Regions from separate parts of the Reyranella sp. GW821-FHT14A01 genome, predicted to be linked through region 3. Evidence: predicted binding sites of a transcription regulator. Region 3 holds the regulator's gene; each other region holds the start of a gene.
What was found. The regulator LexA, encoded in region 3, represses DNA repair genes until DNA is damaged. The targets are predictions, from matches to a motif close to TGTTCNNNNTGTGTTCNG.
Positions count from the first base shown of each region.

Region 1 (10,208 bases), on a different contig from region 3:
GGCGGATCGTCGGGCACGAAGGCGGTGACTTCGACCAGTTCGGGCTGCTGCAGCAGGCGCGTCGGCCGGGCGCCCTTGAGATCGCCGATACGACGCCAGGCGCCCGCCGCGGCGGGCTTCGACGAAACCGGCGCGGCGACCTGTACGCGCTCGGGCAGATGGCTGTCGCGCGACAGCAGCCGCACGACGTTTTCGGCGCCGAGCCGCAACGCCAGCCGGTCGGCGAGATCGATCGTGCCGTCCACGCCCGAGGCGATGCCGGGCGAATCCTGGTCGGGCAGCGCATCCTGCGTGCCGCTCCACGCCTCGACCTCCGGCGCCGACAGGATCATCAACTCGACGCCGAAACCGGGATCGAGTTGGCCGAGCCTCTCCTCGAACAGCTTCATCAGCTTCGGATTGTCGCGGTTGGGCCGGCTGGTGCCGATCGAGGTGCGGTCGACCGAACCGTCGACGCGATAGAGCGCGATCTCGAGCTGGCGTGCGCCGACGCCGGCTTGCTCGAACTGGCGGCAGAGGGCGGCCAGCAGGCGGCTGGTCGCGGCGGCGATATCCTCGGCCCGGCCGATCGGTTCGGCAAAGGCGAGACGCGTGCGGAAGGCCGGCGGGATACGGCGCGGCTCGATCGGCTCGGCGAGCGTGCCCAGCATCTGGTCGATGCGATTGAGCGGCTGGTCGCCGAAGCGGCGGACGAGCGGCGCGCGCGGCAGGGGATAGAGATCGCCGATGCGGCGCAGCCCCAGCTTCAGGAAGGTCTCGAGGATCGGCGCGTCAAGACGCAGCCCTTCGACCGGCAGCGACGCGAGCGCATCGCGTTGCCCCCGTGATGGGCAGAAGAGATCGGCCTGGCGCTCGGCGAAGCGCGCCAGTGCCCAGGCCGCGCCTGCCGTGTCGGCCATCGCGGCACGACAGGAAAGGTCGCGGCGGGCCAGGCGCGTGACGAGATCGGCCAGCAAGGCCCGCTCGCCGCTCTCGCCGTCACCGAAGAGATGCGTGCAGCCCGTCACGTCCAGCAGCAGGCCGGCATCGCCGCCGAAGCCGCCGGCGCTGCAGGCCGTTTCGATGTCCTCGGCCAGGGCGCCGCCCAGCGGATCGATCGCAACCCAGGGCGTGTAGCGATCGCACCAGCCCGCGATCGCCTCGAGGAGACGGCAGTCGGCCTGCGGTTCCCCTGCCTCGGTGACGAGATCGGGCAGCAGGGCCCGCGCATCGGCCAGCCGCATGCGCGGACGCAGGCCGGCGGCGCGGGCATGCGGATTGAGGGCCGCGAGACGCGGGCAGCCGTCGTCCCAGACGACGGTGGCGGCCGCCCTATCCGACCAGTCTTTCTTCGAAGCGCGCGCCAGCCGGTCCGTGGAGAGCTTGGGGAACCACAGCGAGACAATGCGTTTCATCGTTCCACTCCAGGAGCCAGGACGGTGTTTCGGCGGCGGACGGCGTGCCGAAGCGGTTGCGCCGCAGTTCGAGGCGCCAGCGCGCGGCACCGACATCGGTGAGGCCCGGCGTCGAGGCCGAGGCAGCAGAGGCGACCCGCCAGCGCGTCGCGCACACGCTTTGCGGCGGTGCCGGCTGGGCGCGCAGCAGCAGGGCGGGCACGCCGTTCTTTTCGGCAGCAAGCGACAGGCGGCGGCCGGCCGTGGGATCGGCGGCCCGCGTCTCGCCCAGCACGGCCGCGATGCCGGGGCAACGCAGCCCTTCCTCCATGGCCCAGAAGAGATCCTCGTCGCGCTGCGCCGTGACCATCAGCAGGCGCGCCGGATCGAACCAGGCGGAGAGGGCGGGCGCATAGGGGGCGGCATCGAAGCGGCCGGTGGGGCGGCGACACCACAGGATCGTGCCGGGACCGAAGCGCCCGAGCAGATGGGCGGCGAAGCCGAGGGCGGCGCCATCGTGCGGCGCCACACGGCCGGAGGGGCCGGGACCGGCCTCGATTTCGTGCAGGGCGCCGGTCAGCAGGCCGCCGTCGGGCAGCAGCGCGTCGATGGCCGGGATCCCGAGCGGAACCGCGGCTGCTTTGCCGCTGCGCTGGACACTGTTCGCTCGCTCCAGCCGGCGCACTTTTTCCCGCAAGGCAGGGGACACCGAGGCAGCCGGGTCGTTGGCGGCCTTGGAAGCAGGGCCAGAAACTGGGGAGGCAAAGGCACTCGGGGAAATGACCGGCATCGCCCCCTCGCAGGTTGATGGAATGGGCTGGGATTAAATGTTCCTATTTTGTTCTAGTTCCCTCCAAGTCAGGAGTCAACGGGAGTCAGGGCTGGCATATCGCCTGCATATGGGGAGATGCTGTCGTCCTGCGCAGAGGCTTGCTGCCGCGCAGGACGTCATCGGGGATGTTCGGTGAGCACAGAGAAAGCGCAGACGCCAGATCAGCACACGCTGTCGAAGGACCCACTCCGGGCCGAACGCAGAAAGCGGCGTCTCCTCCGGCGACAGGCGCTCGCCAAAAAACCGGAATTGCCAATAGAGGACCAATCGACTCCCAGGAACTGGACCATTGGTGGACTTACCTATTTCCACAGGCCGCCCAAGGCCCATCTGCCAGTCGTCGAAGCCATCCCCCTGACCGCCGAGTCCATCTCGTCGGCCTTCGTGGCCGGGACTCGCCATCCGACATTGCCGTCCGCGACCCATTATTCCGGCGCCATCTATCGCGACGACCGCAAGATCGTCTCCGAATTCCTCGAGTACGATTCGCTGACCGGTCATCGTGTGCCAAGACGCACCAATCCGCAGGCGGTCGAAACGTCTCGCGTCAAGCAAGCCGCCCGCATCGACCGGACATGCGTCTACATGGGGCCGCTTTCCGTGCATTTCGGGCACTTCCTCTTGGAGTCCCTGCAGCGTGCCTGGTACCTGACGAAGGCCGACCCCACGAGCCTGCTGCTGTTTCACGGCAGGGACGAGCAGGTGAACCTGACGTCTTTCGCTCGCATCATCTTCGCAGCCCTCGACGTCGATCCTGCGCGAATCAGGATCGCCGTGAACGATGTGCGGGTATCGCGGCTGATCCTTCCGACGTCACAGTTCTGGCAGGGGATCAAGGCATCGCCCGGGATGGGCATCGCCTTCGACCATGTCAGGGAGAAGATACTGAAGGGCCGGGCGAGCTTGCCGCCGACACCGGCCAAGATCTACTTCAGCCGGAAGGGCCTCTCATCGGAGAGAGCGTCGGGGCTGCCGCGCGCCATCATCTCCAATGAAGGGGAAGTCGAAGCCCTGTTCCGCAAGCGCGGCTACGAGATACTGCAGCCCGAGACCCTGCCATTCGAGGAGCAGGTCGCCCTCGTTGCAAACGCGACCCACGTCGCGGGTACTTCCGGTTCGGCTTTGCACCTGATGCTGTTCAACGGCAACCCGCGGACCAGGTTCATCGAATTGCGGACCAGACCGGCCGTCAATCAACTCCTGATCAGCGCCATCCGCCCGGCTGCCGCTTTTCACATATGGAGTTTGGCGAAAGCCGGTTCACCCCGGACGGCCATCCTCGACGTGGATGTCATCGATCGGTCCATGAGACAAATCGATTGAGATCGTTGTTCCCCTCAATGATATTGATCACGTCCGATGGCGGGATCGGTGGCGCGCGTCTCATGGAGGCTCCATGACTCTTCGATTGTCCATAGCCGCTTTGTGTGCCGCCGCCCTCGCCCTGCTGGCGGGACCGGCGCTGGCGCGCTGTTCCAAGAACCTGGTCGAGTTCGGCCCGACCCTGCAGGGCCGCGGCGTGCAGATGGCGTCGCTCGACGGGGCGCAGATGGCGGCCGACACGGCGAGCCGCGCCATCATCACTTTCCTCGGCCATGCCAGCTTCGAGATCGACACGCCGCAGGGCGTGCGCGCCATCACCGACTACAACGGGCTGAACGGCTTCGGCCGAAAGCCCGACATCGTGACGATGAACAATGCGCACTCCACGCACTACACCGACACGCCCGAGGACGGCATCGCCTACGTGCTGCGCGGCTGGCCGAGCGAGGCCGGCCAGACCGAGGCCCGCCACGAGGTCTCGCTCAAGGACCTCAAGGTGACCAACCTGCCGACCAATGCGCGCGACTGGGGCGGCGGCTCGGCGCGCATCAACGGCAACTCGATCTTCACCTTCACCATCGGCGATCTCTGCATCGCCCATCTCGGTCACCTGCATCACCGGCTGACCAAGGACCATCTCGACGAACTCGGCCGCATCGACGTGCTGATGGTGCCGATCGACGGCGCCTATACGGTCGGCCTGCCGGTGATGGTTGAGGTCATCCGCCAGGTCCAGCCACGCGTCGTGCTGCCGATGCACTATTGGGGGCGCGGCCAGGTCGCGCGCTTCGAGGAGCTGATGGCCGACCAGGACGCCGTCTTCATCTGGCCCAATAGCCGGACCATCGAAGTCGCGCACGATACATTGCCCGAGAAGCTCACTGTCTATGTCGTCGGCGGGAATGGCGGCGACTGATCCTGCGGATCCGGCGACCTGGCTCGACCGCTGGCATCTCGAAGCCGACGGCGAACCGCTGAAGACCCACAGCAGCCTCCTCTTGCCGGTGCAGCGCAACGGCGTGCCGGCGATGCTGAAGATCGCGCACGAAAAGGAAGAACGCCGCGGGGCTAAGCTGATGGCCTGGTGGAACGGTGATGGCGCGGCCCGCGTGCTGGCCGAGGATGACGGCGTGTTGCTCCTGGAGCGAGCGACCGGACCGCGCTCGCTGGCCGCCATGGCATGGGCGGGCGGCGACAGCGACGACGAGGCGACCCGTATCCTGTGCACAGCGACCCGGCGTCTGCATGACCATCGCGCGCCGCCGCCAGCCGGCCTCGTGTCGCTCGACGAATGGTTCGTGCCGTTGCTGCAAGCTTCGGATCGGGGCGCTCTCCTAAACACAGCACGTGATGTCGCCCGCACTCTCCTGTCGGAGAAGCGCGAGACCGTGGTGCTTCATGGCGACATCCATCATGAGAACGTGCTGGATGCCGGCGCGCGTGGCTGGCTCGTCATCGATCCAAAGGGACTGTTGGGTGAGCGCACTTTCGACTTCGTGAATATCCTGCGCGACCCAGATGAGAAGACTGCACTGATCCCGGGGCGCTTCACACGGCAGATCGATGTCATCGCCGAAGCGGCAGTGCTGGACCGCACGCGGCTGCTGCAATGGACACTCGCCTTCGCCAGCCTGTCGGCGGTCTGGATTCTCGACGATGGCGATAACCCAACCCTCGACCTCGCGGTCGCGGAGCTGGCGACCGCAGCCTTGAAGAGCGGACGCTAGGCGCCGCGTCCCTTCTCGAAGCCGGTGAGGAACTGCACGAGGTTGCGGCCGAGATCGTCACCGAGATAGCCGCCTTCCTGGACCAGCACGGTCGGAAGGCCCATGCGCGCGATCTTTTCGGCCATCGCGTGGAAACCAGGCCCGGTGACCTTGAGGCCCTGCAGCGGATCGCTCTCGCTGGCGTCCAGGCCCAGCGCCACGACCAGCGCTGTCGGCTGGAACTCGCGGATGCGGGCGAGCGCTTTATCGCCGGCTTCGAGCCAGGGCGCGTCCGGCGAGCCGAGCGGCAGCGGCAGATTGAGGTTGAAGCCCTGGCCCTCTCCGGCGCCATGCTCGTGCGCATGCCCCCAGAAGAACGGGTAATAATTGTCGGGATCGGCGTGGATCGAGACGGTGAGCACGTCGTCGCGCTCGTAGAAGATGCCCTGCGTGCCGTTGCCGTGATGCACGTCGACATCGAAGATCGCCACGCGCTCGTGCCGGCCACGCAGGCGTTGCGCGGCGACGGCGGTGTTGTTCAGGAAGCAGAAGCCGCCCGCCATGTCGGCATAGGCGTGATGGCCGGGGGGCCGGCAGAGCGCGTAGGCATGGCGCTCGGTTCCCAGCACCATGTCGGCCACGGTCGCGGCGACCTCGGTGGCGGCGAGGGCGGCCTCCCAGGTGTGCGGGCCGATCGGGCAGGCCATGTCGACCTGATGCCAACCGGCGCGGCCGGCTAGCGCCTTCGGGTAGGAGGCATGGGCGCGCGCCGGATGGACGTTGGGCACGACCTCGGGGCTGGAGCCCGGCAGCTTGGCCCATTCGCGCGCGGCGATCTGCAGGAAGTCGATGTACTCCGGCGTATGCACCGTGGCGGCCGGCGCCGGACCGTATGACCGCGGCGGCAGGATCGTGTGGCCGGAGGCTTTCGCCGCGGCCAGCAGGCGCGTGGCGCGCTCGGGCTGCTCGGCGCTGCGCAGCTTGGTGCCGCGCACGACGAAGTTCTGCGGATCGTGCCGGGCGTGCTTCTCGGAATAGACGATCTTCACGGGAGGACCTCAGGTCGTAGCGATGGCCTTCGCCGACTTCAGCGCGGCGATCTCGTCATCGCTATAGCCGACCTCGCGCATGATCTCGACCGTGTGTTCGCCGATGCCGGGCGACTTCTGCCGCGTCTCGACCGGCGCGGCAGAGAGCTTGATCGGGTTGGCGGCCGATTTCACCGGGCCGATGCCGGGATAGTCGATCTCCAGCACGCTGCCGCGCGCCCTGGCGTGATCGCTCGCCATCACGTCGCTCACCTTGTAGGCGGCGGAGCAGGGCATGCCGGCGGGGATGAGCTTGTCCAGCAGCTCGTCGGCGGTGTGCTCCAGGAAATAGGCCTCGATCATCGATTCGAGGAGAGCGCGATGGGCGACGCGGCCGGCATTGGTCTTGAAGCGCTCGTCGTCCAGCCAGTCCTTCTTGCCCAAGGCGGTGCAGAGCAGGCGCCAGAAGGCGTCGTTGGTGCCGGCGACGAAGACCGGCTGGGTCTTGGTCGGGAAGACGCGCAGCGGGCAGAGGATCGTGTTCGAGGTGCCCATGCGCTCCGGGTTCTCGCCGGTCAGCCCATGGTTGGTGATCCAGTGGCTCATCATGTGCATGCCGACATCGAACAGCGACAGGTCGAGGCGCTGGCCCTTGCCGGTCTTGATCCGGTGCAGCAGGGCGAAGGCGATACCGCCGGCGCAGGCGAGGCCGGTCGAATAATCGATGGGCGCGGTGCCGACGCGGCACATCTCGCCCTGGTAGGGGCCGGTGGCATCCATCAGGCCGATCTCGGCCTGGATGCAGGGATCGTAGCCGGCGCGCGGCGAATAGGGGCCGGTCTGGCCGTAGCCCGAAATCGAGGCATAGATCGTCTGCGGATTGACCTTGGAGACGGTATCCCAACCGAAGCCCAGTTTGTCGATCACGCCCGGTGTGAAGGCCTCCATGAACACGTCGGCCTTCTTCACCAGCCGCATCAGCACGTCCTTGCCGCCCTCGCTGCGTAGATCGAGTGCGAGGCCGCGCTTGTTGCGGTTCATCGACGGCACCCAGGCGCCGCCGAAATGCGGCCGGAAATGCTCGCCGTTCAACGGCTCGACCTTGATCACGTCGGCGCCCATGTCGCCCAGGATCTGGCCGGCCGTGGGACCGGCGATGACCTGCGTGAGGTCGAGAACGAGCGTATCGGAAAGGGGAAGCATGAGGCGGGTATCCATTTTGTCCGGAGGCGGGGGACAGCTTTCTACCTCATCCTTGGAGAGGACCCGAGGGGCGCGTCTCGAAGGATGGAACCGACGGTGCTTTTGCCGGCTTTTTGAGAGGCGGTATTACGTGATGGCACGGCCATCGCACGCCGCCTCAATAGGCGAGTGCTCCGTGTGTGAAATGTTGAAAAAGATCCTTCGCTGCGCTCAGGATGACACCATTGTTGAAATTGGCGCGCTGCGTCGATGCCAAAACAGGTGTCATCCTGAGCGCAGCGAAGGACCCTTAGGTCATGTGCTGTCGCTCATTCTTCAGACGATCTCTAAATCGCTGCAAGGCTTCTACCGCCGGCACCGTGTTGCCCTCGCGGACCTGTTGCTCGCCGAGCTCCAATATTCTGACGAAAGCCCTCGTTTCTGCGTTCGCGGCAGGTTCTGACGAGGCATTGGGTTTTTCGCGTGGCGTATTGGACATGCTAGGTTCCTGCGCCTCCAATTCCAGATCGGATTATACATGACCACCGCCGACCGCCCCAATCTCCGCGTAGATCCAGACCGGCTTTGGTCGAGCCTGATGGAGCTGGGGCAGATCGGTGGCACGGAGAAGGGTGGCGTCTGCCGCATCGCACTGACCGATCTCGACCGGCAGGGGCGCGACCTGTTCGTGCGCTGGGCCAAGGAGGCGGGCTGCACCATCAAGGTCGACCAGCTCGGCAATGTTTTCGCACGCCGCGAGGGGCGCGATCCGGCCCGGCCGCCGGTCATGACCGGCTCTCATCTCGACACGCAGCCGACCGGCGGCAAGTTCGACGGCGCTTATGGCGTGATGGCGGGGCTCGAGGTGCTGCGCGTGCTGCACGATTCCAACTACGTCACCGAGGCGCCGATCGAGGTCGCTGTCTGGACCAACGAGGAAGGCTGCCGTTTCGCGCCGGCCATGGTGGCGTCAGGCGTGTTCGGCGGCGCCTTCACCCTGGAGCATGCGCTCTCGATCAAGGATCGCGATGGCGTCACCTTCGGCGAGGCGCTGAAGCAGATCGGCTATGACGGCAAGGAGCCGGTGGGCGGCCGGCCGGTCGGCGCGTTCTTCGAGGCGCATATCGAGCAGGGGCCGATCCTGGAGCGCGAGAAGAAGACGATCGGTGTCGTCACCGGCGCGCAGGGCCAGCGCTGGTACGAGATCAACTGGACGGGCATGGAGAGCCATGCCGGCACGACGCCGATGGAAGGCCGCCGCGACGCGCTGGTCGGTGCCGCCGAGCTGATCGTCGCCGCGCGCACCATCGGCAACCGGCCGAACGGCCGCTCGACCATCGGCGTGATCGAGAGCCAGCCGCAGGCGCGCAACACCATCCCGGGCCGCGTCTTCATGACGGTCGACTTCCGCCATCCCGACGATGGCGAGCTCACGAAGATGGACGCCGAGATGCGTGCCGCCGCCGCCGACATCGCCAAGCGCCACGGGCTCGAGGTGAAGATCGAGCAGATCTGGTACTTCCCGCCATCGCCCTTCGCCAGGGAGCTGGTCGACGCGGTACGCCGGGGTGCCGAGCAGGCGGGCTATCCGCACATGGACATCGTGAGCGGTGCCGGCCACGACGCCTGTTACGTGAACCGCGTCGCGCCGACGGCCATGGTCTTCGTGCCCTGCAAGGACGGCGTCAGCCACAACGAGATCGAGGATGCCAGCAAGGGCGACATCGGTGCCGGCGCGCAGATCCTGCTGCAGGCGATGGTCGAACGCGCGAATGCCTAGAGTTGGCGCACGAATACCCTTTCTTGTCATTCCGAGCGCAGCGAGGGACCTTTCGCGGCGCCGATTAAAGGTCCCTCGCCTGCGGCTCGGGATGACAATGGTTGCGTATTCGACGGGCGTGCGCCCTTGAAATCGAGCGGACTCATCTCGGTCGCGGCCGCCGCTTTGGTCGCGACGATTGCCGGCGTGGGCGGAACCTTGCCGGTCGTGCTGGCCGCCGCGCAGGCGGTGGGGGCGACGCCCGACCAGGCGAGTTCGTGGGTGTCGGGGCTGGGCCTTGCCACGGCGGCGAGCGCGCTGCTGCTCAGCGTCCGCTATCGCATGCCGATCATTACTGCCTGGTCGACACCGGGCGCCGCGCTGATCGCCTCGACTTCGGGCGTGCCGAGCTTCGCGGCGGCGGTCGGTGCCTTCGTGCTGGCGGCCGTGCTCATTCTCCTGACGGCCGCGATAAAACCGCTCGGACGGCTGATCGGGAAGATCCCCGCCAGCATCGCGGCGGCCATGTTGGCGGGTATCCTGCTGCGCCTCGTGATGGCGATGGTCGAGCATGTGCCGACCTCGCCGCTGCTGGTCCTGCCGCTGGTCGCGCTGTTCCTGGTGGCGCGCGCCTTTTATCCCGCTCTCGCCTCGCTGATCGTGCTGGTGGCCGGTGCGCTGCTGGCCTGGTCGCTGGGTCTAATGAAGCCGCTGCCATCGATCGGTTTCTCGACACTGGTCGTCACCGCGCCTGCGTGGGACGTCGCGACATTGATCGGCCTCGGCGTACCGCTTTATCTCGTGACGATGGCCTCGCAGAACCTACCGGGCTTCGCGGTGCTGCGCGGCTCGGGCTACCAGCCGCCGACCCAGCCGATCCTCGCGGTGACCGGCGCGGCGTCGCTTGGCACGGCGTTCCTCGGCGCGCACACCTCGAACCTCGCGGCTATCTCGGCGGCGCTGTGCACCGGACCCGACGCCCATCCCGATCCGGCGCAGCGTTGG
Region 1 covers NZ_JBXAPM010000025.1:33,540-43,747, forward strand. Annotated here, with positions in the region: gene AC1ROX_RS29745 (Y-family DNA polymerase) at 1-1,394, opposite strand, end outside; gene AC1ROX_RS29750 (ImuA family protein) at 1,312-2,082, opposite strand; gene AC1ROX_RS29755 (glycosyltransferase family 61 protein) at 2,338-3,528, shown strand; gene AC1ROX_RS29760 (MBL fold metallo-hydrolase) at 3,602-4,444, shown strand; gene AC1ROX_RS29765 (aminoglycoside phosphotransferase family protein) at 4,431-5,255, shown strand; gene AC1ROX_RS29770 (histone deacetylase family protein) at 5,252-6,283, opposite strand; gene AC1ROX_RS29775 (CaiB/BaiF CoA transferase family protein) at 6,293-7,465, opposite strand; gene AC1ROX_RS29780 (hypothetical protein) at 7,755-7,943, opposite strand; gene AC1ROX_RS29785 (Zn-dependent hydrolase) at 7,983-9,224, shown strand; gene AC1ROX_RS29790 (benzoate/H(+) symporter BenE family transporter) at 9,351-10,208, shown strand, end outside.
Region 1: a site for LexA is predicted at 2,202-2,219, ahead of AC1ROX_RS29750 (ImuA family protein). Genes of this name have one in related genera too.

Region 2 (10,208 bases), on a different contig from region 3:
CCGACCGGGTCGTGGTGATGTATGGCGGCCGCATCGTCGAGACCGCGCCGGCGCGCCTTCTCTACAAGACGCCGCGCCATCCCTATACGCGCGGCCTTATGGCTTCGGTGCCGCGGTTGGACGGCGACACCGACCGGCCGCTGGTGCCGATCGAGGGCCAGCCGCCCGATCTCGCCACTTTGCCGCCGGGCTGCGCCTTCGCTCCGCGCTGCAAGGACGCGACCGACCGCTGCCGCAGCGAGCGGCCGCCGCTGGTCGAGAGCGCTCCCAATCATTTCTCAGCGTGCTTCTTCCATGACCGCCTCGCCGCCTGATCCCGTCCGCTCCGATACGGTCCTGAGGGTCGAGGGCCTGAAGATCCATTTCCCGATCACGGCGGGCGCGATCCTGCGCAAGCAGGTCGGCACGGTGAAGGCCGTCGACGGCGTGAGCTTCAGCGTGGCGCGCGGCGAGACTCTGGGCCTGGTGGGCGAGTCGGGCTGCGGCAAGTCCACCACGGGTCTTGCGATCCTGCGCATGCTCGACGTGACCGACGGCAAGATCGAGTTCGAAGGCGAGGACATCACGCGTCACGATCGCAAGCGCATGCGGCCGATCCGGCGGCGGATGCAGATGGTCTACCAGGATCCCTACGGCTCGCTGAACCCGCGCATGAAGGTGGCCGACATCGTGGGCGAGCCGCTGGTGGTCCACGGGCTGGCGTCCGACCAGGGCAAGTACCGCGCCCGCGTCGCCGATCTCCTGAGGATGGTCGGCCTGCTGCCCGACATGGCCGAGCGCTATCCGCACGAATTCTCCGGCGGCCAGCGCCAGCGCATCGGCATCGCCCGCGCGCTCGCACTGGAGCCGACCTTGCTGATCTGCGACGAGCCGGTCTCGGCGCTCGACGTGTCGATCCAGGCGCAGGTCGTGAACCTGTTCATGGAGCTGCAGGACCGGCTCGGCCTCACCTACATCTTCATCGCCCACGATCTCAGCGTGGTGCGCCACATCAGCGACCGCATCGCCGTGATGTATCTCGGTCGCATCGCCGAGATCGCCACGAGGGTCCAGCTCTACAAGGACCCGCTGCATCCCTACACGCAGGCGCTGCTGGCCGCCGTGCCGATCGCCGATCCCGAGCTGGAAGCCGCGCGCGGCGCCGACATCATCGCCGGCGAAATCCCCAGCGCCATGCGCCCGCCGCCGGGTTGTCGCTTCCACACCCGCTGTCCCCGGGCGATGGACGTCTGCAAGACCCTCGACCCACCGCTGAAGGAGATGGACGACGGGCGAGCTGTTGCCTGCCACTTGCATTCATAGCTGGGAGCGCGCCACTTCGGGCGGAGGTTACTCCGCCCGAAGTGGCGCTCATGGATCATGATGGCGCCACTGGAGTGGCGCGCTCCCAGCAAAGATCTCTACGAACGCTGCAGCGCCGCGCACTGTTCGAGGACCCAGGCTTTCCGTTCCTCGAACACTGCGGGCGGGCGGTTGAGTTCGGGGCGTTGGTGGAACCAGCCGATCGTGGCCATCCAGCGGATCAGGCGGAACTGCGGGATCAAGCTCAGGGCTTCGTCGGGGACCGGACGGTTGGCGCGATAGCCGGCGAGGAATGCGCGCTCGATCTCGTCGGCATTGGGCTTGGTCTGCCAATGCGTGAGCGCGGTGGCGATGTCGTATTGATGCCAGCCATAGCCCGCGTCGTCGAAGTCGATGACCGTCAGCCGGTCGCCGTCGACCACGATGTTGCCGGGATGCATGTCGGCGTGGATCACGCTGTAGGCGGACGGGTCCTGGCTGAGGCGGCTCAGCAAATCGTGCATGCGTTGCCGGACATCGAGCAGAAGGCGGCGCTCACCGGCCGAGAGCGAGCGATGCTCCCAGAACTCGCCCCAATGCGGTGCCATTCCCATCAGCCCGGCGCTGTCGAGCGCATGTCGCTTGAAGCCCGGTGGCGGTTGCCAGGCGCTGGCCTGGTTGTGCATCGCGGCGGTGATGGCGCCGAGCTGTTTGAAAGACTCTTCGATGCGCTTCTGGTCTGAGGTTTCGGCCAGCACGTCGGAGAGCAGGCGGCCATCGGTCCAGCTCGCCATGCCGGCATATCGCTGCTCGCCCGTGGCGGGGATTGTCACCGGGACATAGTCCCGGCCGTCGCGCGTCATCACGGCCTCGGGGACATCGATACCGGCCTCGGCCAGCGCCCGGATCCAGGCCCGCTCGGAGACCAGCTCCTCGAGCGTATGATAGCCCGGCCGGTGCAGGCGAAAGACGTAGGCCCGGCCATCGCCTCCGTCGGTCACCCGGAACGTGACGTTCTCGGAGAGCGACACCAGGGTCAGGTCCTGCGCATCGATCGGAAAGGCCGCGAGGGCGGCGCGCGCGGCCGGCGCAAAAGTCCGATCGACGGTCTCGTTGTCCATCGAGGCGCTAGCCGTCGACTTCGGCCATCGTCGCGTCGAATGCGACGAGGAACTCCTCCGCATGGCCCTGCGTGAAGACCAGCGGCGGCCGGATCTTCACGACATTCTTGTAGGCACCGGCATTGCTCGTCAGGAAGCCGCGATCCTTCAGGCGATTGATGACGTCGACCGCCTTGTCCATGTCGGGGTCCCGTGCGGCATCGGTCTTCGCGATCTCGACGCCGATGAACAGCCCATGGCCGCGCACGTCGGCGATCGACGCGAAGCGGCCCTTGCGCTCGGCCAGCGCCGATTTCAGGAACGCTCCCACGGTGGCGACATTCTCGCGCAAATTCTCGCGCTCGATGACGTCGATCACCGCCATGCCGACTGCCGCCTGCAGCGGGCTGGACGCGAAGGTGTTGAAGTAGCGCGTCGCGGACCGGAAGGTCTCGACCAGCTTGCGGCTCGCGGCGGTGGCCGCCAGCGGCAGGCCATTGCCCATCGGCTTGCCGGTGACGACGATGTCGGGCTTGAAGCCCAGAACGTCGTAGCCCCACCAGCGGCCGCTGCGGCAATAGCCGGCCTGGACCTCGTCGGCGATCACCAGGCCGCCCGCTTCGTGCACGATCTCCACGGCGCGCGGCATGAAGTTGCGCGGCACGTCGGGCAGGCCCTCGTTGGCGAAGATCGAGCAGACGATCAGCCCGGCGAAGCCCGTGCCGTCCTCCTCGAAGCCACGGATCGCCTGCCGCAGTCTGTCGAGATAGGCCTCGCAGAGTTCGTCCTCGCTGGCGCCGGGCACCAGCGGGCGCAGCATCTCGGGGAAGGGGATCGCGCGCACGTCGCCGGCGGTGTTCTGGCCGGCGCCGATGCGGGTCATCTTGCCGACCGCCTCGCTATTGCCGTGATAGGTCGCGTTGGTGCAGACGATGCCGGACTTTCCGGTGGCCATACGCGCCATGCGCAGCGCCACCTCGTTGGCCTCGGTGCCGGAGCAGGAGAAGATCACGCTCTCGATCTCGGGCCCGTGCAGCGCCGCCAGCCGTTCGGCGAAGGAAACGATGCCTTCGTGCAGGTAGCGACTGTGGACGTTCAGCGTCGACTGCTGGCGCGCCATCGCCTCTACCACGTGCGCGTTGGCATGACCGACGCAGGGCACGTTGTTGTACATGTCGACGTAGCGCCGCCCCTCGGGGTCGAACAGCTCCACGCCCTGGCCCCGCACGATGTGCAGGGGCGTGCTGTAGAAGAGCGGCGCGCCGGCGCCGAAAGCGCGGTCGCGACGTGCTGCGAGTGATTCAGCCGGTGTCGTCGCGTTCATGATCTCCGTCCTACATCTTCCCCGAAACGATGCGTGCGCCGAGGGCCCAGCGATGGACCTCGGACGGGCCATCGTAGATGCGGAAGGCGCGGGAGTCGCGGAAGAAGCGCTCGACCACCGTGTCGCGGGTGATGCCGAGGCCGCCCAGGATCTGCATGCAGCGGTCGGCGACGCGGAAATAGGCCTCCGAGCAGATGACCTTGGACATCGAGCTCTCGTTCGAGGCGCGCTCGCCCTGGTCGAGCAGCCACGCCGTGTGCCAGATCGAGAGCCGCGCCTGGTTCATGTCCATCAGATTGTCGGCCAGCATGAACGACACGCCCTGGTGCTCGCCGAGTTTCTTGCCGAAGGCGACGCGGGTGCGGGCGTATTCGGTGGCGATGTCCTGAGCGCGCATCGCAGCACCCAGCCAGCGCATGCAGTGGCTGAGGCGGGCCGGGGCGAGGCGGACCTGGGCATAGCGGAAGCCCTTGCCGATCTCGCCCAGCACCGCGTCGGCCGGCAGGCGCAGGTTCTTGATCTCGATCACGCCGTGGCCGCCGGTGAAGCTCGAGTCCATCGTGTCGAGCGTGCGCTCGATGCGGATGGCGGGATCGGGCAGGTCGGCCATGAACATGGTGGCGTGGCCGTCCATCGGCCCGCCCTCGTTCTTGGCCATGATGATGGCGCAGCGCGCGCCCTCGGCGCCGGTGATCAGCCACTTGCGGCCGTTGATCACCCATTCGTTGCCTTCGAGGCGCGCCGTCGTCGTCATCAGGCTGGGGTCGGAGCCTGCGCCGCCGGGCTCGGTCATGCAGAAGATCGAGCGGATCTGGCCTGTCGCCATGCGCTTCAGGAAATGCTCGCGCTGGTCGGGCCGGGCCACGACGTCGAGCAGATGGATGTTGCCCTCGTCGGGCGAGGCGCAATGGATGGCCGTCGGCCCCAGGATCGAATAGCCCGCCGCCTCGAAGACATGGGCGCGGCCGACCTGGCTCAGCGCCTGGCCGCCATATTCCTTCGGCACCTGCGGCGCGAACACGCCGGCGGCCTTGGCCAGCTCGTTCATCTCGATCCGCAGTTCGTCGGTCGGCCCGTGCGCCGTCCAGCGCGGGTCGGTCTCGTAGGGGATGATCTTGTCCTTGACGAATTCCTTCACCTTGGCGGCCAGGTCGGTGATCGCCGCCGGCGGCGTGAAATTGAGGTCGTCGATCTTCTGCTTGGCCGTCACGAAACTCTCCCGCGTTTGCGGCGGAAATCTAGCATGGCGCGCGGTCGACGGGGCATCGGGGCGGTCGCAGAGCAGATTGCAACCATTGCGTGCTTTACTAACAATCGATTCGTTCTTTAATTGTTCCTGACATAGGACGGGAGCACGACATGCAGGCGACGGTTCGGACGGTGGCGTTCCAGGGGATCGATGTCCTGCCGGTGGACGTGCAGGTGCTGGTGGCGCCGGGCACCATCGCCTTCGCGGTTGTCGGGCTGGCCGACAAGGCGGTGGGCGAGAGCCGGGAGCGGGTGCGGGCCTGTTTCCGCGCGATGGGCCTCGCCCTGCCGCCGCAGCGCATCACCGTGAACCTGTCGCCGGCCGACCTCGCCAAGGAAGGCAGCCACTACGACCTGCCGATTGCGCTGGGGCTCCTCGCTGCTCTGGGCGTGCTGCCGCGCGAGAGCGTCGAAGGGTTCGTGGTTTTGGGCGAGCTGGCGCTCGACGGTTCGCTCTGCCGGGTGCCGGGCGTCCTGCCGGCGGCGATCGCCGCCCAGGCGGCGGGGCGCGGCGTGATCTGCCCGTCGGTGTGTGGAGGCGAAGCGGCTTGGGGTGGCTTCGACTCCCTCCCGGATACCGACCGGCCGCCGATCATCGCCGCGCCCTCGCTGCTCGCATTGATCAACCATCTGCGCGGACAGCAAACGCTGCCGGCGCCCGAGGCGCTGATGGCCGACGACCGCGCGACCTATCCCGACCTTGCCGAGATCAAGGGCCAGGAGAGCGCCAAGCGCGTCCTCGAGATCGCGGCCGCCGGCGGTCACAATCTGCTCATGGTTGGTCCCCCAGGCTCGGGCAAGTCGATGCTGGCCGCTCGCCTGCCGGGCCTGCTGCCGCCGCTCGACCCGGAGGAGGCGCTGGAAGCCTCGATGGTGCGCTCGCTGGCCGGCGACCTGGGCGAGGGGCGCCTCAGTCGCCGCCGTACCTTCCGCGATCCGCACCATTCGGCGACCCTGCAGGCGCTGGTCGGCGGCGGCGCCCGGCCCAAGCCGGGCGAAGTCTCGCTCGCCCATCACGGCGTGCTGTTCCTCGACGAACTGCCGGAGTTCAACCGCGCTACGCTCGAAGCCCTGCGCCAGCCGCTGGAGAGTGGCCGCGTGACCGTGGCGCGGGCCAACGCGCACGTCACCTATCCGGCGCGCTTCCAGCTCGTTGCCGCCATGAACCCCTGCCGCTGCGGCCATCTCATGGATCCGGGCCGATCCTGCGCCCGCGGCCCGCGCTGCGGCGCCGATTACCAAGCCAAGCTCTCGGGCCCGTTTCTCGATCGCATCGACCTCACCATCGACGTGCCGGCCGTCGCGGCCGCCGATCTCGCCTTGCCGCCGCCCGCCGAAAGCTCGGCCGACATCGCCGCCCGCGTCGCCGCCGCCCGCACTGTCCAGCGCGAACGGCTGGCCGAACTCGATGCCAAGGGGAAGCTGGTCGCCATCGAAGCCGACTCATCTGCGGGTTTGCTGGCCGACCGCGCCCGCAACTGGTCGAAGCCCCGCTGCAACGCCGACACCGACGGCGCGCTTCTCGCGTCCATCGCCGAACCCGATGCCGAGGGCCGCGCATTGCTCGCCCGCGCCGCCGAGCGCCTCGGCCTCTCCGCCCGCGCCTGGCACCGCACGCTCAGAGTCGCGCGCACGCTGGCCGACCTCGACGGCTCCGACGCGGTGCGTCGTCTCCATATTGCCGAGGCGCTGAGCTACCGCCGGCCCCAGCCGCGCTCGATGCTGGCCGCCTGAACCTCTCGCTCCTAGCCAATATACGACGCGTTACCGAGCGATCTGCCAGCCTGCAATAATCAGCGACGCAACTCCGACGAAAAATCCTGTAAACGTGAGAATTGCTGGAATGCGAATATTTGACCGTTCCGGATTGGATTCCTCTTTGCCGGTATCGATCTCATTCATCGTTCCAGTGATCGCCATCAATGTCCAAAACGCCAAGATGATTGTCGCCGCAAAGGCCAGCCACGAGATTTTGAGTGGCAGAGGAAGAAAAATCGGACCGTCCTTGGGGCTGAACTTTTCCGCAAATGTCACCGTGAAGGCGAGAAGTGCTGCTGACACGGTAATGATTTGTGCCACGAGTGTGTTTGACGCCTTCAGCCCTTCAATTCCTGCAGCCACGTGAAGCTCCTTCATCTCAACAGATGGGCCACAATGGACACAGGACACCTAAGGCACGTGATAGTGTCTCCTCACCGATTGTCTGCGGATTAACCTCTCGATAACCTTCGATTGCATGGGATTGGACAATCATTTCGGCGACGAGTTTCTCGAAGGCAAGAGAGGCGATTTCTACCCGATCTTCGTGCTGGTCAGACGGTAGGCGGGCAATTTCAGTTGCTGCCTTTGAAGCAAATCCTTTGATATCTCCAAGTGCTCCATGCCCAAACTGAACTTTTTCACGGGCGGCATAAGCCTGCGCAGCTGAAAAAATTGCATCGGCAATCTCTAGCTCTTTCATGGCTGTTGCCCCGTTTTGTCATTGCGATGACCCCGCTTAAGCGGGGCCGACACCCGCTAGCATTGAGTATCGATCTTCAGGGCACAACGATGGATTGTCCACAATTCTCAGGTCCGATCCGAGCTTGCGTGCTGGATCGGCGATGGCGTGCTACCGATCCCGATTCTCCATGATGATGATCGTCCGCCGGAGCGCTTCCGTATCGAGCGCCGTCTGGCCCTTGAAGGGTTGGTCCATGATGAACACGAAGCCGATGAAGGCGCCCATCACGGCCATCTGGGCGGAGAGGACATAGGCCCGGAAGGCGCTCCGCTGCATGGTGCTGGAGATGAACAGCAGCATGAGGACGGCGAACAGCACGACCTGCCAGTAGGGCTTGGGCAGGCCGGTCGAGACGGCGTTGAGCCTGGCGTCGCGGGACTCGGCGATCGAGTCGAAGGACCGCAGGATCTCGGCATAGATCGTCGTCTCGCGGCCGGGCTGGGGTTCGATGCCGAAGATTCCCCGCGACAAGGGGGCAAGGGCCAGGCGGACCTTGGCGCTGCGTTCGCCGCGCAGCATCGCCGGCCATTCGTCGTCGACGATCGCTTTGGCGTAGGCCAGCAGGTTGAGCCGGAGCTCCGTGACCGACTCGTCGCCATAGCGGTTGAGCAGCCTGTCGAGCCGGTTGATCTGCGAGGCCTCGGTCGCGATCAGCGAATCGACCTTGCGGAAGTTGCTCTCGGCCTCGACCAGGGTGAAGGCCAGCACCAGGCTCGTCATGGTGAAGAGCGTGGCCTGCATGCGCAGCACGAAGTCGTAGGTTTCGTTGGTGGTCCGCAGGTAGGGCAGCCGCTGGACCAGCGACGGCAGGACGAGGATGGCGCCGGCCATCGTGACGGCGCCCATCACCAGGATGAGGGTCTCGGGGAGCGAATAGAGCCAGTCGATCATGGTCCTGTTCTAGCGAGGGGAGGCTTCAGTATCGAGTCGACGACGCCTCCCGAGATTGATCCTCGACCGGCCGTTCGACTAGGGTCGCGTCGTCGCGGTCGCGCCTGGCCGGGGCAAGAGAGAAAAGAGCCTGGCTATGATCCGTCTCCTGATGCGCGTTCTTCTGTCCCGGTACACAATCGGCCTGATTTCCCTGCTGATCTGCGTCCCCATGCTGATCACTCTGACTGAAGTTTCCAAGGCGCTATGGTCCAAGCCCGACATCAAGGAGGAGATGGATATCGTCACCGGTATCGGCATCATCATGATCGGCTGGGGCGTCCTCCTCGAGGAGCGCAAGACCCTGCGCGAGATCTTCGGCCTGCTGGATGGGCCGGACGAAGCCTGGCAGGAGCTGATCGACCACAAGTGTCACAATTACGGGGTCGGCCAGCTCTCCATCGGCCTGATGGCCGAGATCTGCATCGAACTGATCAAGATTCCCAACACCATCATCTACACCGGCGAAGTCGACGACTACATGGTCGCCGCCGGCCTCCTCTTCGTGGGCGTGGGGGCGCTCCTGCTCGTCCGTCACGTCCTTGTCATGTTCTTCTTCGTGCCGCGGTCGGCCGTCGCGGCGCACTGACGGTCAGGGATCGATCAGCACGCCGGGGTTCATCATCCCCCTGGGATCGAGTTCCCGCTTGGCGCCGCGCAGCGCCCGGGCGAACAGCTCCGGCCGCTGCCTGTCGTAGAACGGCCGGTGGAAGCGGCCCACCGCGTGATGGTGCGTGGTCGTGCCGCCATGCTCCACCGTGGCGGCGGTGCAGGTCGACAGGACCTCCATGAACTGCTGAAGCGCGTCCTTCTTCGGGTCGAACAGGCCGCCGAAGGTGAAGTAGAGACAAGGCCCGTCGGGATAGACGTGGGTGAAGCGGCAGGTGACCGTCCCCTCGCGGCCCGTCACCGCCTTGATCGTGTCCTTGGCGATCTTCGTGATCTTCGCATGGAAGTCGCGCGTCCGCTCCCAGGTCATCGAGGTCTCGAAGGTCGAGGACAGGATGCCGCGCGCCACCGCATGCTCACCATAGTGCGGCGCACGGATGAACTTGTTGCGCCAGGCGCCGGCGGCGCCGGAGCGATGGGCATTCTCGTCGTCGTCGCTCTGGTCGGCGACGCCACCGTGCGCTGCACAGATTTCCAGCGCCCGCTTCATCCAGGCGTCGAGCGGATGGTCGGGCGATTCGAAGGCCAGCACGAGCACGGCCTCCTCGTTGCTCCACGGGATTCCGGGCAGCGCCTCGCGCGCCTCGAGCAGGCGGCAATTGGCGGGATAGAGGCCGGCCTGCGTGATGTCGCGCACCGCGTCGGCGCCGGCATAAAAGTCTCGGAAGCGCACGCTGGCGGAGGCACGGAAGGTCGGCTTCTTGCGCAGCCGCACCCAAGCCTCGGTGATGATGCCCAGAATGCCCTCGGAGCCGATGAACATCCGGTCCGGGCTGGGACCGGCGCCGGAGCCGGGCAGACGGCGCGTCTCCAGCGTGCCGGCGGGCGTCACGACGCGCGTGCTCTCCACGAAATCGTCGATATGGGTGTAGAGCGTGGCGTAGTGGCCGCCCGAGCGCGTGGCGATCCAGCCGCCCAAGGTCGAGCATCGATAGGCCTGCATGTAGTGGCGCATGGTGAACGGCGTGTCGCGCAGCGCGTCCTCGATCGCGGGCCCGTAGATGCCGCCCTGGATGCGCGCGGCCTGGCTCACCGCATCGACCTCCAGCACCTTGTCCATGTGGCGCGTCGAGATCGTCACGACCTTGTCGAAGGCGGCCGAGGGTTCGATGCCCTTCACCACCGACGAGCCGCCGCCATAGGGGATCGCCTT
Region 2 covers NZ_JBXAPM010000001.1:738,699-748,906, reverse strand. Annotated here, with positions in the region: gene AC1ROX_RS03660 (ABC transporter ATP-binding protein) at 1-314, shown strand, start outside; gene AC1ROX_RS03655 (ABC transporter ATP-binding protein) at 295-1,302, shown strand; gene AC1ROX_RS03650 (phosphotransferase enzyme family protein) at 1,401-2,402, opposite strand; gene AC1ROX_RS03645 (aspartate aminotransferase family protein) at 2,410-3,705, opposite strand; gene AC1ROX_RS03640 (acyl-CoA dehydrogenase family protein) at 3,716-4,915, opposite strand; gene AC1ROX_RS03635 (YifB family Mg chelatase-like AAA ATPase) at 5,065-6,687, shown strand; gene AC1ROX_RS03630 (hypothetical protein) at 6,718-7,074, opposite strand; gene AC1ROX_RS03625 (hypothetical protein) at 7,091-7,414, opposite strand; gene AC1ROX_RS03620 (bestrophin-like domain) at 7,565-8,347, opposite strand; gene AC1ROX_RS03615 (hypothetical protein) at 8,484-8,975, shown strand; gene AC1ROX_RS03610 (FAD-binding oxidoreductase) at 8,979-10,208, opposite strand, start outside.
Region 2: a site for LexA is predicted at 5,026-5,043, ahead of AC1ROX_RS03635 (YifB family Mg chelatase-like AAA ATPase). Genes of this name have one in related genera too.

Region 3 (10,208 bases):
TTCTCGGGCAAGGCGATCGTCGACGGCAAGGTAGCCGCCGAGGCGACATTTGCCGCCATGATCCGAGACCGGTAATCCGCGAAAACCAGGGAGGGGATGATGCCCGATACCCAGTCCAATTTCCGCATGCTGCACACGATGATCCGCGTCATGGATCTCGACAAGTCGCTCGCCTTCTACACCGGCCCCATGGGCATGAAGCTACTGCGCAAGCGCGACGTGCCGGACGGCAAGTACAGCCTGGCCTTCGTCGGGTACGGCGACGAGCCGGAGCATTGCGTCGTCGAGCTCACCCACAATTGGGACCAGGCGAAGCCGTACGAGCTGGGGACCGGCTTCGGTCACCTCGCGATCGGCGTGCCCGATGTCTACAAGCTCTGCGAGGACGTGACGAAGGCCGGCGGCAAGGTCACGCGCGCGGCAGGCCCCGTGAAGTTCGGGACGACCGTCATCGCCTTCGTGGAAGATCCGGACGGCTACAAGATCGAGCTGATCGAGCGGAAGTAGGGCTGAGCGAAGCTCAGCCCCATGAGCGACAGGACATTGCCTCCGGCAATGTCCGAGAGCGCCGAAGGAAGAAAGACCACACGAAGCTCGAACCACCTCGAACCGACAAAAGAAGAGGCCCGCATCGCGGGCCTTTAAATCGTTCGAGACTAACCGGTGGTCCTTAGAAGAATCGCCAGTTCTCGGCCACCAGGGCCAGCGCCGCGCCGGCAATACCGGCCATCGCGACGAACAACCATGCCCGCAGGCGCGGACGACGGAAATTGTCGTTGGCCGGCCGGCCCAGCCGCACGATGCGCGGCATGACCATCGGCTTTTGGGTGGCCGCCCAGGATGTATCCCCCCGGTGCGGCCCGAACGATGATCTCTGCATGTGCTTCTCGCTTGCCTCCCGGACAGCGAATTAGCCCTTAGCCCCGCATATGGAGCGGCTTGTACGGACGCTCGGTCTGGCCGTTGTAGAGCTGACGCGGACGGCCGATCTTCTGGTCGGGATCCTCGATCATCTCGTTCCACTGCGAAATCCAGCCGACCGTACGGGCCACCGCGAAGAGAACGGTGAACATCGAGGTCGGGATGCCGATCGCGCGGAAAATGATGCCCGAGTAGAAGTCGACGTTCGGGTAGAGCTTCTTCGAGACGAAGTAGTCGTCCTTCAGCGCGATCTGCTCCATCTCCATGGCCAGCTCGAGCAGCGGGTCGTGGGCGACGCCGAGCGAGGTCAGGACCTCGTGGCAGGTCTGGCGCATCACCTTGGCGCGCGGATCGTAGTTCTTGTAGACGCGATGGCCGAAGCCCATCAGGCGGGTGTGATCCGACTTGTCCTTCACGCGGGACAGGAAGCCCGGGATGTTCTGCTTGCCGCCGATCTCGTTCAGCATGTTGATGACGGCTTCGTTGGCGCCGCCGTGGCTCGGGCCCCACAGCGAGGCGATGCCGGCGGCGATGCAGGCGAACGGGTTGGCGCCAGAAGATCCAGCGAGGCGGACGGTCGAGGTCGAGGCGTTCTGCTCATGGTCGGCGTGGAGCATGAGGATGCGGTCCATCGCCTTCTCGACGATCGGGTTCACCTCGTACTCCTCGGCCGGGACCGAGAACATCATGCGCAGGAAGTTGGCGGCGTAGGAGAGGTCGTTGCGCGGATACACGAACGGCTGGCCGACCGAGTACTTGTAGGCCATCGCCGCGATCGTCGGCATCTTCGCGACCAGGCGGTACGAAGCAACCATGCGCTGGTGCGGATCGTGGATGTCGAGCGAGTCGTGATAAAAGGCGGAGAGGGCGCCGACGACGCCGCAGCAGATCGCCATCGGATGGGCGTCGCGGCGGAAGCCGCGATAGAACTGGCTGAGCTGCTCATGAACCATCGTGTGGTTCGTGATGTCCTTTACGAACTTGTCCTTCTGCGCCTTGTTCGGCAGCTCGCCCTTCATCAGCAGGTACGAGACTTCCATGAAGTCGCTCTGCTCGGCGAGCTCTGCGATATTGTAGCCGCGATGGAGGAGGATGCCTTCGTCGCCATCGATGTAGGTGATCTTCGAGCCGCACGAGCCGGTCGAGGTGAAGCCGGGGTCGTAGGTGAACATCCCCGACTCGCCGTAGAACTTGCGGATATCGGCCAGACGCGGCCCGAGGGTGCCGTGAATGATCGGCATCTCATAGGTCTTGCCGGTTTCGTTGTCGGTCAGCGTCACGGTCGATTTGGCCATTGGATGAACTCTTTCGCAGGCTCGATTCAGGCAAGGCGCGCGCATCCCGCGGGATGCCGTTCGCCGGTTCGGCGGCACCCTAACAAGCCAGCAAAGATGGCGCAATTGTGCAGCCGAACCGCTATTTCGCGAGGCGTAGAAAGCGCAGCATGCGGCCGTCGAGCAAAGCGAGCGCGAGGCCAATCAGCAGTATGCCGGCGAACTGTCGCGGCTGCAGTCGCTCGTCCAGGATCAGGGCGCCCAGCAGGATCGCGGTGACCGGTATCAGAAATGTAACCAGCAGGAGATTGGTTGGACCCGCCACTGCAAGAATTCGGAAATACAGGACATATGCGAGTGCAGTCGAAAGCAACGCGAGGCCCGCGAGCGCGGCCCATGTGATTGCCGATGGAAACGCTGCCAACTCCCAGGGCCGATCGACGATCAGCATGATCGGCAGAATCAACATGGCGCTCGCTGTGACCTGACCGGCCGCCGCATCGAGCGGTGCCACGCCCATTCGCTTGAAGCGCCGCCCATAGATACCGGCGAAAGCGTAGGATAGGGCGGCGCCGAGGCAGGCGATCTGGCCCGCAATGCCCTGCGCGGTCGATAGCAGCGATGGTCCCGTCAGGACCGCGACGCCGGTCATCCCGATCAGCAGCGCGCCGAGCTTGAGCCCGCCGATCCGTTCGTCCTGCGTAAGGAAATGCGCGACGACCAGGGTGAAGAGAGGTGTCGTCGCATTGAGGATCGAAGCGAGGCCCGACGTGATTTGCGTCTGGCCCCAAAAGATCAGTCCGAAGGGCACGAGATTGTTGAGCAGGCCCATCGCCACAAAGCTGCGCCACGGCGTGCCGGTCCGGAAGAGGGGACGGCCGACAACGGCGAGTACGAGGTTGAGCGCGAGCGCTGCAAAGGCCACACGGCAGAACACGACCGTGAGTGGCTGCAGTTCAGCCAGCGCCACCTTGGCGAAGAAGAACGAGCCGCCCCACAGGACGGACAACGATAGCAACCAGATCCAGACGCGTGTGCTCATTGCCGCAGCGTGATGGCCGCGCGCGGCGTGATCTATCCGGCAGCCGCCGGCAATCGCGCCTCGTCTCGGGGCACCGCTACTCCTAACTCTGGACCTGCACCTTTGCCCAAGTGTCCCGCAGATCGATCGTGCGGTTGAACACCAGAGCCTTTGGCCGGCTTGCGAGGTCTGGGCAGAAATAGCCCAGTCGCTCGAACTGCACGGCTTCCCCTCCAGGTACTTGTGCCAATGAGGGCTCCAGCAGTGCGCCCGACAGGACTTCGAGCGAGCCTGGATTCAGGTCGGCGTCGAGATCGCCACCGGCGCCCGGGTCAGGGCGGTTAAAGAGCGTGCTGTACAATCGGACTTCGGCGGGAAGCGCATCCTGGGCGGACACCCAGTGCAGGGTGGCCTTTACCTTTCGACCGTCCGGCGCGTTGCCGCCGCGGCTCGCTGGATCGTAGGTGCAGCGCAGTTCGACCACGTTGCCGTCGGCGTCCTTGACCACCTCGCGGCAGGTGACGAGATAGGCGTAGCGCAACCTGACTTCTCGCCCCACCGCCAGCCGGAAGAATTTGTTCGTCGGATTCTCCATGAAGTCGTCGCGCTCGACGAAGACTTCCCTGCGGAATCGAAGCGTACGAGTGCCGGCGCCCGGATCCCCCGGATGGTTGACGGCCTCCAGCTCTTCGACGTGGTCTTCGGGAAAGTTCTCGATCACGAGCTTGAGCGGCCGCAGGACCGCCATGCGCCGATGCGCCACCTGATTGAGATGCTCGCGGATCGCGTGATCGAACATGGCGAGATCGACGACGCTGTTAGCCTTGGACATGCCGATGCGCCGAACGAAATCGCGGATCGCCTTTGGCGGCACGCCGCGGCGGCGCAGGCCTGCCAGGGTCGGCATGCGCGGATCGTCCCAGCCGCTCACGATGCCGCGCCGCACCAGATCCGTCAGGTGGCGCTTGGAAAGGACGGTGTAGCCGATATTGAGGCGGGCGAATTCGGTCTGGCGCGGCCGCGCCGGCACCGGCAAGTGGTCGAGGAACCAGTCGTAGAGGGGACGATGGTCCGCGAACTCCAGGGTGCAAAGCGAGTGCGTGACATGTTCCAGCGCGTCGGACTGGCCATGTGCGAAATCATAGTTCGGATATATGCACCACTGCGTGCCGGTGCGCGGGTGAGCCACGTGCAGGATGCGATACAGGACAGGGTCGCGCAGGTTCATGTTGCCGGACGCAAGGTCGATCTTTGCGCGCAGCACGCAGGCGCCGTTGGGAAACTTGCCGGCGCGCATGTCGCGAAACAGGCTGAGATTGGTTTCCATCGAGCGGTCGCGGTACGGCGAAGCGCGGCCCGGTTCGGTCAGCGTACCGCGCATTGCCCGCATCTCGTCGGGCGGGGTGTCGTCGACATAGGCGAGGCCGGCGCGAATGAGATGCTCGGCCCAGTCGTACAACGTCTGGAAATAGTCCGACGCATGGTACAGATGCTCGCCCCAGTCGAAGCCGAGCCAATGGACGTCCCGCTTGATGGCGTCGATATATTCCTGCTCCTCCTTCGCGGGGTTCGTGTCGTCGAAGCGAAGGTGGCAGCGGCCGCCATATTCGGTCGCAACTCCGAAATTCAAGCAGATGGACTTTGCGTGGCCGAGATGCAGATAGCCGTTCGGTTCCGGCGGAAAGCGCGTAACAATGCTTTGCACTTTTCCGCTGGCGAGATCCGACTGAACCAGGTCGCGAATGAAATCCCGCGCCTCTTCGTTCGCAGCGGCCTCCGGCATCGGCTTCTTGTCATCCATTACCTGTCTCCCGTTCAAGCGGCGGCCGCCAGCAAACGAACCTTGCTCTCGGCGGGCCCCAGCACGGCCAGCACTTCGAAGATGCCGGGCGAGGCGGTCGAGCCAGTCAGCGCGACGCGGAGCGGCTGGGCGACCTGGCCGAGCTTCAGGCCGTTTGCCTCGGCGAACTCGCGCACGGCTTCTTCAAGCGCCTTTTCGCTCCAGTCGCTGGCCTGCGGCTCCAGCGCCGGCGCGAGCTTCGCCATCACGGCACGGGCGTCGGGTGTAAGCAGCGCGCGGGCCTTGTCGTCGGCGATCGGCGGCGCGCCAGCGCGGGCGTAGAAGGCAAGACTGTCCGCGAGTTCGATCAGGGTGCGCGCGCGCTGCTTCACGCCGGAGAGGCCGCGCACGATGCGCTCGCGGCCAGCGGCGTCGACGGTGCCGAGCTTCTCCTCGATGCGCGGCAGCACCAGCGGCAGGAGCTGAGCGTCTGGCGTCTCGCGAAGGTAATGCGCGTTGAGATTGGTCAGCTTGGCCATGTCGAAGCGCGAGGCCGAGCGGCCGACGCCGTCGAGGTCGAACCACTCGATCGCCTGCGCCGTCGAGATGATTTCGTCGTCGCCATGGCCCCAGCCCAGCCGCAGCAGGTAGTTGCGCAGCGCCGCCGGCAGGAAGCCCATGTCGCGATAGGCATCGACGCCCAGCGCGCCGTGACGCTTGCTGAGCTTGGCGCCGTCGGGACCATGGATCAGCGGGATGTGGGCATAGACCGGCTCGGGCCAGCCCATGGCGCGGATGATCTGCAACTGGCGGAAGGCGTTGTTCAGGTGATCGTCGCCGCGGATCACGTGCGTCACGTCCATGTCGTGATCGTCGACGACGACGGCCAGCATGTAGGTCGGCGTGCCGTCGGCGCGCAGCAGGATCATGTCGTCGAGCTGGGCATTCTCGACCGTGACCTCGCCCTGCACGGCGTCCTTGATGACCGTCTGGCCGGTCTGCGGCGCCTTCAGGCGTACGACCGGCTTCACGCCGGCGGGCGCCTCCTTCGGGTCGCGGTCGCGCCAGCGGCCGTCGTAGCGCATCGGCTTGCCAGCGGCCTTCTGTGCCGCGCGCATCTCGTCGAGCTCCTGCGGCGAGGCATAGCAATGATAGGCATGGCCCTTGGCCAGCATCTCCAGCGCGACCTCGGCATGACGCGCGGCGCGCGAGAACTGGTAGGTGACCTCGCCGTCCCACGGCAGGCCGAGCCACGACAGCCCGTCGAGGATCGCGGCGATCGCGGGCTCCGTGGAGCGGGCGCGGTCGGTATCCTCGATGCGCAGCAGGTACTTGCCGCCGTGATGCCTGGCGAACAGCCAGTTGAACAGGGCAGTACGGGCGCCGCCGATATGGAGGTAGCCGGTGGGCGAGGGAGCGAAGCGGGTTACGACGGTCATCGGCCTGGGAACTTGTGCTCGGTAAGCGCGGGTTTTGCCGCAATTCGGGCTAAAAAGCGCGCCGTAGGTAGGGGAGCGTCCGGGTAGTGTCAAACCCGCGCGCCTGGATCCTTGAGCAGCTGGACGCCGAGCGCGGCCGCTGGATGCTATGGCTGCCCGTGGCGCTGGGGCTGGGCATCGCCGTCTACTATGAATTGCCGAGCGAACCCGCGCTCTGGGTCGGGCCGGCGTTGGCGGCCGGCTCTTTTGTCATCGCCTTCCTCGCACCATCGGGCAGCTTTGCGCGCGCGCTTGCCATCGGCGCCGTCGCGGCCTCCACGGGCTTCGGCCTCGTCGCCTGGCGCACCGCGAGTCTTGCGGCGCCGACGCTCAGCCGGCCGCTGTTCAGCCTTAACGTCGAGGGGCGGGTGGCCGACATCCAGCGCCTGCCCGACGGCGTGCGCGTCGTACTCGAGGCGGTGCGGCTCCGGGGCACTGGCGTGCCGCCGCCCGAGATGATGCCGGCCAAGGTCCGCGTGACGTTGAGCCGGGGCGCGCCGCCGCTGGTGATCGGCGACCGGCTGCTGGTGCTCGCCAATCTCTCGCCGCCCGCCGGACCGGCCTCGCCCGGTGCCTTCGATTTCCAGCGGGTCGCCTGGTACCAGCAACTCGGCGCCGTCGGTTATGCGCTGGCGCCGGCCGCGGTGATCGAGCGCGGCAAGCCCGACGGCTTCGTGCGCACCCTAGACGCGCTGCGCGCCGATCTGGCCGCTCGCATCCTCAAGGTCTTGCCCGGGCCGGAAGGCGGCGTGGTCGCCTCGTTGCTGGTCGGCGAGCAGACCGCCGTCGACAAGGACGTGGCGCAGGCGATGCGCGATTCCGGCCTCGCGCACATCCTGTCGATCTCCGGCCTGCACATCGTCTTCGTCGTCGGCCTGGTGATGGGCCTCGTGCGCTACGGCATCGCGCTGGTTCCGGCGCTGGCGCTGCGCATCGACGCCAAGAAAGTGGCGGCCGTCCTCGCGCTGATGGCCGCGCTCTTCTACACCGCGCTCGCCGGCGCGCCGGTGCCGGCGCAGCGCGCCTGCGCGATGGCGGCCTTCGCGCTGTTGGCGATCCTGCTCGACCGCACGGCGCTGTCGCTGCGCCTCGTCGCCTGGTCGGCCGTCATCGTGCTCGTCATCGCACCGGAGTCGCTGACCGGTGCCTCCTTCCAGATGTCGTTCGCGGCCGTGGTCGCCCTGATCGCGGGCTGGGAATCGGCGGCGCCCCTGCGTCGTCGCCTGCATGAGCGGGCCGAGCTCTCGCGCCACCGCTGGGCATGGCGGATCGGCGCTGCCCTGGCCGTGAGCCTGCTCACGACCCTGATCGCCTCGATCGCGACCGGCGCCTTCGCGGCCTACCACTTCAATCGCCTGTCGCTGCTCGGCGTTGTCGCCAACCTGCTGGGCGTGCCGCTCACCGGCTTCTGGATCATGCCCTGGGGCCTGCTCGCCATGTTGCTGATGCCGTTCGGGCTGGAGGCGATTGCGCTGGTGCCGATGGGCTGGGGCGTCGATTGGCTGAACGCCATCGCCTTCCATGTCGCGGCCTGGCCCGACGCCGCCATGCTCGTGCCGTCGCTGCCCGGCGCCAGCCTGTGGCTGCTGACCGCGGGCGGCCTGTGGCTCTGCCTGTGGCGACGACGCTGGCGCTACGCCGGCCTGCCTGTGGTGGCGATCGGCTTGATGCTCGGCCCGCCGCCGGCGCCCGATCTGCTGATGAGCGAGGACGGCCGCGTGCTCGGCCTGCGCGACGAGAAGGGCGTGGTCCATGTCGCCTCGGCACGCACCGACCGGTTCGTGAGCGATTCGTGGGCACGCCGGCAGGGGCAGGAAGGCGCCAAGCGCTGGACCGTGAGCGCCGACCAGGAGGCGGCCGGCCTCGGCTGCAACACCGGGCTCTGTCGCTGGCGCAAGGGGCCGTGGCGCATCGCCATGGTAAGCGACGACCGGCGCCTCGCCGAAGCCTGCGGTTCGGCCGACATCGTCCTGTCGACCGTCGATGCGCAGGCACGCTGTCGCGGCCCGCGTCTCGTCATCGACCGGCGCGATGCCTGGAAGGATGGCGCGCATGCGCTGTGGCTCGACGATCTCAATGTGCGCCGCGAGACCGCCAACGGCCGTCGTGGCGACCGGCCCTGGGTGCCCAACAGTTCGATGCGCCAGACCGCGCCGGTGAAGGCGCCGGGTGCCTGACGAACCTGCCTCAGTGATAGCGGCGATAGAGGCCGGCGAGGCGGCCCTGGATCTTGACCCGGTCGGGTCCGAAGATGCGGGTCTCGTAGGCGGCGTTGGCGGGCTCCAGCGCGATCGACGCGCCCTTCTTGCGCAGGCGCTTCAAGGTCGCCTCGGTATCGTCGATCAGCGCCACGACGATCTCGCCGCTCTCGGCGGTGTCGGCGCTCTTGATGATGGCGATATCACCGTTCTGGATGCCGGCCTCGACCATCGAGTCGCCCTGGACTTCGAGGCAGTAGTGGGCGCCCGAGCCCAGCAGGGAGACGGGGACGTCGACGGTCGTCGAATTGTCGCGCAGCGCCTCGATCGGCGTACCGGCGGCGATCCGGCCATAGAGGGGCAGGCTCAGCGCCTGCGCCTCGTTGGCGGCCTGGATGGCGCCGGCCAACGGCACCCGGTCGGCGCGCACGATCTGCGGCACGAAGCCTTCGCGGCCTTCGGAGAAACCGGCGCGGCGAGCCTCGGCGAGCAGCGGCGTGACGTTCGGCGCCGGCAGAGCGGCGCTGTCCGGCAGCTTCATGACCTGCAGCGCGCGGGCGCGATGCGGCAGGCGGCGCAGGAAGCCACGCTCCTCGAGGCCGGTGATCAGGCGATGGATGCCGGACTTGGACTTGAGCCGCAGCGCTTCCTTCATCTCGTCGAAGGAGGGCGACACGCCGTCGTCGTTGAGCCGCTTGTTGATGAACAGAAGCAGTTCGTTTTGCTTGCGGGTGAGCACCGTCTTCTCCCCAGAACGCCTACCGGATTTAGGAACAAATCCTGAAACCCGGCACATGTTCTAGTTTAGTTCCGCCAAAAGGTCAACTTATCCCGAGGACAACGGGGATTGCGATGCTTCGAGAGGTCTCCCAAACCGAGCGCTTCACTGACTTGAAGGTACTATGCTGACGGATGCGAAAGCTGGAGTTTTGGATGCTGCGCTGGAGTCTCGGAAGTCTTCTTGTCTTGCTCGCGCTCCAATCGACGGATGCGGCGGCTTGCTGGATTGCGCGCGTCGAACGAACGGCAAACGGCGTCGACGTCTATTTTTCGGGCATTCGCCGTGTCGATGTGAACGGCCCGGGTTCGAAGGCCCGCAGGTACATCGCTTTTCCGGCCAACGCCGACCGAGTTGTTTTATACGACAATGAGCCGCCTGCCATGGCTGTGGCCGCTGTCCCGGCGGTCCTCGGCGACAGGCTGTTTTCCGCAAATTCTCATCATGATTTTTGCAGTCTCGTCGTCGTGGTCAAGGATGGAGCGATAGGGCTGGAGGCGGACGCCAACACACATTTGCCAGGGCTGCCTCCGGTTTCATCCAAGACATTCATTCCGGCGAAGTAGGCCGGGACACCTACGCCTTCAGTAGCCGCCCGGAAGCCCCGTCAGATCGACGACCTGCACGGTGTCGCCCGTCTTGCGCGCCGGATCATGGGCGGGCCGGATCATCAGCCCGTCGCAGGCCGCCAGCACCGACAGCATCGAGCTGTCCTGCACGGGATGCGGGTCGACGGTGAGCGATCCGTCGGCGGCACG
Region 3 covers NZ_JBXAPM010000003.1:191,994-202,201, forward strand. Annotated here, with positions in the region: gene fabZ (3-hydroxyacyl-ACP dehydratase FabZ) at 1-75, shown strand, start outside; gene gloA (lactoylglutathione lyase) at 100-507, shown strand; gene AC1ROX_RS07625 (hypothetical protein) at 671-880, opposite strand; gene AC1ROX_RS07630 (citrate synthase) at 918-2,216, opposite strand; gene AC1ROX_RS07635 (DMT family transporter) at 2,338-3,237, opposite strand; gene AC1ROX_RS07640 (glutamine--tRNA ligase/YqeY domain fusion protein) at 3,320-5,017, opposite strand; gene gltX (glutamate--tRNA ligase) at 5,032-6,435, opposite strand; gene AC1ROX_RS07650 (ComEC/Rec2 family competence protein) at 6,522-8,651, shown strand; gene lexA (transcriptional repressor LexA) at 8,662-9,411, opposite strand; gene AC1ROX_RS07660 (hypothetical protein) at 9,606-10,016, shown strand; gene AC1ROX_RS07665 (molybdopterin molybdotransferase MoeA) at 10,035-10,208, opposite strand, start outside.